DNA from 2 places in the Pseudomonas putida genome. Region 1 is predicted to be linked to the other one. Evidence: riboswitches for the same ligand, from Rfam matches in the RefSeq annotation. Region 1 holds a riboswitch; the other holds the start of a gene.
The links. Region 1 has a riboswitch for cobalamin ahead of cobW (cobalamin biosynthesis protein CobW). Riboswitches for the same ligand answer to the same signal wherever they lie in the genome.
Positions count from the first base shown of each region.

Region 1 (3,689 bases):
AGCTCGGCGACGAAGTCCATGCGCTCGGGGTGCGCGCGGTAGCAGACCACGTCGGACTGGCTGCGCTCGCTGCGCCAGGCCATGTCCTTGAAACTCACCGGGCGGGTGATGATTCGCCCGTCCAGCTCCGGCAAGGCGATGTGCATGGCCAGGTCGCGGGCACCGAGGCCCTGCTCGCTGGCCTCCCATCCGGGTTGGTTGTCCTGTGCGCAGATGGCCTGCAACACCGGGATGTCACGGCGGAACGGACGCAGGTTGGGGCGTTCCGGACTGGACAGGGCAAACCCTGTGGTGTTGATCAACACCTCTGCGCCCACTTCGTCCAGCCAGGCCTCGACTTGCTCCAGGCAGGCGCTTTCCTTGAGGCTGGCCACTGCGATGGGCAGCGGGTTGAGGCCGGCGGCCTGCAAGCGCTCGCAGAACACGTCGATGAAGGCGGTGTTGGCGGCCTGCAGGTGGGAACGATAGAACAGCAATGGCGCCACCGGGTGTTCGGGGTTCCACTGGCTGTACCAGTCCTCTAGCAGCGCACTGGGTTTGCGCGGGTGATACACCGAAGTCCGCGGCAAAGGCTGCGGTTCGTCCCAACGGTAATCGCGCCCCAGCCACTGGCTGGCCAGGCATTTGAACAGGTTGACAGCGTTGCTCTTGCCGCCCTGGCGCAGGTAGTGCCAGAGGCGCTCTGCCGGCTCGCCGGTGACTGTCCCGAGACCGGTCAGCTCAGGGTCCGGGCGGTCATCGCCGGGGACCAGAATCAGCTGCACGCCCCGTGCCGCCAGCTCGACCAGTTGTTCGACGCCATAGCGCCAGTAACCGACACCGCCGTGCAGCGACACCAGGATCACCTTGGCATGGCACAGGACCTCGTCGACATACAGGTCGACCGAGGCATGGTTCTGCACTTGCATCGGGTTGGCCAGGCGCAGGCTGGGGAAATCGTCCGGCAGTTGCTCGGCGGTTTCGGCGAGCAATGCCAGGTGCGAGTCGCCGCTGCAGAGAATCACCAGGTCGGCGGGTGTCTGGCCGAGGTCGGCGATGCTGTCGTCCGGCACGAAGCCGCCGGGCTGGGTCCGCAGCAGGTGCATGGGTCAGGCGCCCAGGGCCTGGCGCAGGCGCGCTTCCAGTTGCGTGGCGTCGAGGTCCTGGCCAATCAGCACCAGACGGGTGATGCGTGGCTCGTCGGCGCGCCAGGCACGGTCGAAGTGCTTGTCGAAACGGGTACCCACGCCCTGCACCAGCAGGCGCATCGGCTTGCCGGGGATGGCCGCGAAGCCCTTGGCGCGCAGGATGCCGAACTCCACCACCAGCTGGGTCAGGGCATCGAGCAGCAGGCTTTCGTCGGCTTCGGGCAGGTCGATGGAGATCGAGTCGAAGGCGTCGTGGTCGTGATCGTCGTGATCATCGCCGTCATGGTGGGAATCGTGGTGAGTACGACGGCCATCGATGTGCGCCTCGGACTCCGCGCCCACGCCCAGCAGTACTTCCAGCGGCAGCCGGCCGCTGCTGGCTTCGATCACCTTGACCGCCGGTGGCAGCTCCTCGGCCACTTCGGCACGGACCTTGGCCAGGCCTTCGGCGTCGATCAGGTCGGCCTTGTTCAGCACCACCAGGTCGGCGCTGGCCAGCTGGTCAGCGAACAGTTCGTGCAGCGGCGATTCGTGGTCCAGGTTGGGGTCAAGCTTGCGTTGGGCGTCGACCTGGTCCGGGTAGGCGGCGAAGGTGCCGGCTGCCACGGCCGGGCTGTCGACCACGGTGATCACCGCGTCAACGGTGCAGGCGTTGCGGATTTCCGGCCACTGGAAGGCTTGAACCAGGGGCTTGGGCAATGCCAGGCCGCTGGTTTCGATGAGGATGTGATCGAGGTCGCCGCGGCGTGCGACCAGTTCGCGCATTACCGGGAAGAACTCTTCCTGCACGGTGCAGCACAGGCAGCCGTTGGCCAATTCATAGACGCGGCCGCTGGCTTCTTCCTCGGTGCAGCCGATGCTGCATTGCTTGAGGATTTCGCCGTCGATGCCAAGCTCGCCGAATTCGTTGACGATGACCGCGATGCGGCGGCCCTGGGCGTTGTCGAGCATGTGGCGGAGCAAGGTGGTCTTGCCCGAGCCGAGGAAGCCGGTAACGATGGTGACGGGGAGCTTGGCCAGTGTTTTCATGTCGCGTTGCCCTTGGCAGGTTGGCGCGGGCACACGGGACGAAAGCCGCAGGCCAGGCCGGCCGGGCTTGTTCGCCACCGGATCACCCCGCCCGGTTGAAAGTCGAATTCGGCTCGAGGCAGGTCTCCTGGCTTGCACCGCTCCAGCTCTTGGCAGCAAGAAACTGGCGGGATGACGCCTTCCCGCGCGCGGCGCAGTGGCTGTGTCGATCCATTGTCGGTGCTTACAGTTGCGGGGGCAGCCGCGGCTTGTACCGCGTTCCCGTCTTAGCTTCGGCAGGGCCGAAGAACCTCGAAGTCGCAAGGCTACGCGGGGGTGGGCGGGGGGTCAACTGGTGCCCGCCGAAAACCTTGCAGCGCCTGTCAGATCGCGCGCCGCCCGCGCGGCGCATCGCGAGCTTTGCTCGCTCCTACGTTTGTTTCGGGCCAGTTAACCTGTGGGATTTTCGCGCGAATCCCTTGGCGCATGTCTCGATATCGCGTCGTACAAACAAGGCGGTCGCGCGCGTGTCACAGGCATTATTGGCCAAAAACAAACGTAGGAGCGAGCGAAGCTCGCGATGCGCCGCGCGGGCGGCGCTCGATCTCAAAGGCACTGCAAGACTACCGGCGAACACCTGCCAGCCCTCACACAATCACAAACCAAGCATCCATGGAAAGGAACCAGCGGCACACGCCAATGCCTGATGCTGTGCCAATTTTCAACTTATCTATATATGTTGTATCCCTGCTGCCCCCTTCAAAACGGAGCCGGCATGAAGAAAACCCCGCTAAGCCAACGCAAGGACGATCACCTGGACATCGTGCTGACCGGCACCCCCACGCACGCCGTAGACCCCGGCTGGTCGGCGCTGCGCTTCGAGCACTGCGCATTACCCGAAATGGCCCTGGACGACGTCGACCTGAGCACCGAGCTGTTCGGCTGTGCCCTACGCGCCCCGCTGCTGATCAGTTCCATGACCGGTGGCGCCGAACGCGCACGCTTCATCAACCAGCACCTCGCCGAAGCCGCCCAGGCACTGGGCATCGCCATGGGCGTCGGCTCGCAGCGTGTGAGCCTGCGCAGCAACCAGGACCAAGGCCTGACCGGCGAGCTACGCCGCCTGGCACCGGATGTGCCGCTACTGGCCAACCTCGGCGCCGCCCAGTTGCGAGAGGCCGACGGCCTGGACCTGGCGCGCCGCGCAATCGACACCCTGCAGGCCAATGCCCTGATCATCCACCTGAACCCCCTGCAGGAAGCCGTACAGCCTGAAGGCGACCGTGACTGGCGCGGCGTACTCGAACGCATCGAAACCCTGACCTCCCAACTGCCCACGCCAGTGATCGCCAAGGAAGTCGGCGCAGGCATTTCACCCAGCGTGGCGCGCATGCTGTGTGACGCAGGTGTAGCCATGGTCGATGTCGCCGGTGCAGGCGGCACCAGCTGGGCAGCCGTAGAAGCCGAGCGCGCCGGCAACGCCGCCGAGCGCGAGGTCGCCCTGGCGTTTGCCGACTGGGGCATCCCGACCGCCCAGTGCCTGCTGGCGGTACG
Region 1 covers NZ_CP026115.2:5,976,720-5,980,408, forward strand. Annotated here, with positions in the region: gene cobN (cobaltochelatase subunit CobN) at 1-1,085, opposite strand, end outside; gene cobW (cobalamin biosynthesis protein CobW) at 1,089-2,156, opposite strand; cobalamin riboswitch at 2,257-2,466, opposite strand; gene fni (type 2 isopentenyl-diphosphate Delta-isomerase) at 2,911-3,689, shown strand, end outside.

Region 2 (3,689 bases), 450 kb from region 1:
CGGCTGCCGGTCACTCAAGGCACTCTCTGGCGGCCATGCGCAACTTGTCACTCGACAGGAAGCTGCCTTTGTAGAAAGTTGCCCGGCTGCCATCGCGATACTCGACCACTTCCAGCACCTCGTCCGACGTCACGGCGCTGGGTGCGGTCAGCCGATAACCATGGTTGATGGACTTTTGCGTGGTCTGCGGCGACAACGCCTGCCACTTTGGCAATACGCAGGCGGCGTAGTTCTCCGGGGATTTCGAGGTCAGCTTACTGGCGGTAGGCTTGCCTGGGTTTGCGCAAGCGGCAAGGCTTGCTGCGAGCGCGGCACAGAACAGGATGCGAAAGGTTGGCATTTGCAATTAACCAGACGGGAACGTGCGCCATTCTAGCTGGGTTCGCGTCGGAGGAGTAATCCACCAAGGTCGTGAACCGGCTTGATTGCCATGGCGCAAGACTTCCGTCGAATGGGCAAGACGGCTCCATTCCCTAGAATGCACCTCGCTGATGGATCAGCACCCATCGCAAAAAGCCCGCTCTCATGTGCGCGGGCTTTTTGCTCTTGCAGAGCAATGCTTCAGGCTTTTTTACACATCAAGGCAGCATCGAGCAGCCTGCCATGGTCGTACCAGGCGTCGCGCTGGTAAGCCGTGAACTGACGCTCGGTTCCCGTGCCGTGCAGTTCTACCAAACCAGCGGCCTGGGTGAGGTCGGTACTTTCGACGTACAGTTTCACCGAGTTGTCGCCATCGACCTCATAGGTTTTCACGTTACCTTGAAGTTCGCCTTTGACACACCCCAGATAAGCGGTCGTGCTTCTATCGGTAGTACCGGACGTATAATCATGGCCATCGCGCACATCCCGATTCTGTGCACACCCGGCCATCAACAGCGTGGCAAAAGTGGTTAACAGTATTGCGCCTGCGACCGATCTTGAACTCTTCACGCGACACGCTCCTGCTGCCCCATCGATAACTGACGAAAGAGTGGCCAAGCCGAACGCCCTTTTTAGTTCTCGTGTGCCCATGGTACTGCGCAAAGTGCACAGCACAATAGGCTTGTTTGCTATATGGGCAATGGTCCATGACTGGCAACTTTCCGGCTTTCGCATTATTTCTTTAGCCGAGCGGAACGATTTCAATCAGCCATGATTCTCATGCGTATCGACCACGCGCAACGTTCAGGAGAGTCCCATGGTGTGGTGGCTGGAAATACTCGCCCAGTTCGTGATCTCCACAGGACTTGCCGTGTTCAGCATCTTTGTGTTCTGGGCCTATACGCTGGCGTTCGGCAAGACCTACAGCAAGCTGCTGTCAGCCGCGCTGGCGCTCGCCCTGCTGGGCATCGCCGCCTTCCCCCATGGCACGAGCGTGGCCATCGGCCAGCAGGCGCTGCTGGGGGCTGGCAGCGAATTCCTGTTGCTGGTCGCGGACGCCTTGGGTGTGATCAGCGCCGTGATGATTGCATCATTCTTCTTCAACCCTGGGCGGTTGCTCGAAGATTCATGACGGTAGCCAGGCTATCCGCCCAGCCCTTGGCCGGTGAGCGAACAGCCGTCAGCTTCAGTACTGTCAGCGTGGGCCACCACCGTGCCCGCCGCCCATCATGCCTGGGCCGCCATGCCCCCCACCATGCCCACCACCGCCACCTGGCGGCATGAACATCCAGCAACCTGCCAGCGTGGATACCAATGCAGCCACCACGGCGGCACGCAATACATGCTTCAACTTCATTGCAACGCTCCAAAAGCAAAAACGGGTGCCCTGCCGGATGGAAGGCAGAACAGCGTTGCAAGTGTAATTTCCAGACCGGGCAGCCTGGCGAGCTTTTCCATTTCTTTACAGTTGCGTGGTACAGGCCTGGCCCCATGCACCTTTGCATTTGACGCCACCTTCGCCGCGTGCTCTCCTAACGCCTTGCGTCAGGTGCCCCATCGAGGGTGAAACGGGAAATCGGTGCGTCGCAGGCCCTTGTCAGGGCCGGGCAAATCCGGTGCTGCCCCCGCAACGGTAAGCGAGCGAAGCGTCCAGACCACTGTGCCACGCAGTCCGGCATGGGAAGGTGATGCTTTTCAAGGAGCCCAGCTCCTCCTCGCAAGCCCGGAGACCGGCCTGGCGTTCATGAACACCCCGCGGAGGGCGGGCGCTGTCGCATTCCCTCGGGCGCCCTCGTGCCCGGGGCTGCCGCGCTTGTCCCCATTGCCTTCTAAAAAGCAAAAGCAAAGCAGAGGATCGCGTCATGCCCATCACCAGCGCCAAACACAACATCACTACCCCCGTCACCCTCAGCCAGCGCGTGGTCATTGCCGTCGGTGCCAGCCTGCTCGGCCTGTGCCTGGTGTACTTTGCCGGGTTCTCGCACATCGAAGCCGTGCACAACGCCGCGCACGACACCCGCCACAGCGCCGCATTCCCTTGCCACTGAGGCTGCCATGATCAAGCGTATCGCCCGCACTGCCGGGTTCAGCGGCCTGCTCGCCGCTCTGTTGCTGACCCTGCTGCAAAGCTTTTGGGTCGCACCGCTGATCCTCGAGGCGGAAACCTATGAATCGGCCGCTCCGGCAGCCGAGCACCACAGCCACGGCGACGAAGCCAGCGCTGGCCACACCCACAGCGAGGAAGCTTGGTCGCCAGAAGATGGCTGGCAGCGCATCCTGTCGACCACCGGCGGCAATCTGGTGGTTGCCGTCGGCTTCGCCCTGATCCTCGCCGCCCTGTACAGCCTGCGTGAACCAGGCCGTACCAGCACGGGAGCGCTGTGGGGGTTGGCCGGTTTTGCCGTGTTCTGCCTGGCCCCTACCCTGGGCTTGCCGCCGGAACTGCCAGGCACTGCCGCAGCCGACCTCGGTCAGCGCCAGAGCTGGTGGATCGGCACCGCAGCCGCGACCGCAGTGGGCCTGGCCCTGCTGGTGTTCGCACGCCATGGCTTGCTCAAGGCACTGGGCGCCGTCTTGCTGGTGGTGCCGCACGTGATTGGCGCTCCGCAGCCGGAAGCCCATGAAAGCCTGGCCCCGCAAGCCCTTGAGGCTCAGTTCAAGATCGCTTCCTGGCTGACCAACGCGGTCTTCTGGGTAGCCCTGGGCCTGCTCAGCGCCTGGCTGTATCGCCGCTCCAGCCACGCCTGATGGCCATCGACCAGCCATTGCCGGCGCTGTACGCCGGCTTCGGCTGCCGTCGGGGTTGCCCGGTGGACGTCCTCGACGTGTTGCTGCATGAAGTGCTGCAGCGTCACGGCCTGACCGCCACAGCACTTCGCGGCTTTGCCAGCATCGCGGGCAAGGCCGACGAGCCAGGCCTGCAACAACTCGCCGCACGCTACGCCCTGCCGTTGGTAGTTTTCGCTACCGAGCAACTGCAGGCGTACGAACCCCAGCTCAGCCACCGCTCCGCAGTCGCCTACGCCCACAGCGGCTGCTGGGGCGTTGCCGAGAGCACAGCACTGGCCCTGGCCAGCCTCAGTCACGCCGGCGCCACACTCAGGGTAACCCGTCAGGTGCGCGGCCCCGCTACCCTGGCACTGGCCTCTGCCGGATAATCGCTTCTTTCATCATTTCAAGGATCTGCCATGACGGTCTACTTCATCGGCGCCGGCCCCGGCGACCCGGAACTGATCACGGTCAAGGGCCAACGCCTGATCCGTCAGTGCCCGGTGATCATCTATGCCGGTTCGCTGGTACCTGCGGCGGTGCTCGAAGGGCATCAGGCC
Region 2 covers NZ_CP026115.2:5,527,217-5,530,905, reverse strand. Annotated here, with positions in the region: gene osmE (osmotically-inducible lipoprotein OsmE) at 1-74, shown strand, start outside; gene C2H86_RS25155 (hypothetical protein) at 11-340, opposite strand; gene C2H86_RS25150 (hypothetical protein) at 562-930, opposite strand; gene C2H86_RS25145 (hypothetical protein) at 1,178-1,492, shown strand; gene C2H86_RS28250 (hypothetical protein) at 1,556-1,717, opposite strand; cobalamin riboswitch at 1,891-2,113, shown strand; gene C2H86_RS25140 (CbtB domain-containing protein) at 2,223-2,408, shown strand; gene C2H86_RS25135 (CbtA family protein) at 2,416-3,108, shown strand; gene C2H86_RS25130 (cobalamin biosynthesis protein) at 3,126-3,518, shown strand; gene cobM (precorrin-4 C(11)-methyltransferase) at 3,549-3,689, shown strand, end outside.
Region 2: another riboswitch for cobalamin. It lies ahead of C2H86_RS25140 (CbtB domain-containing protein); the one in region 1 lies ahead of cobW (cobalamin biosynthesis protein CobW).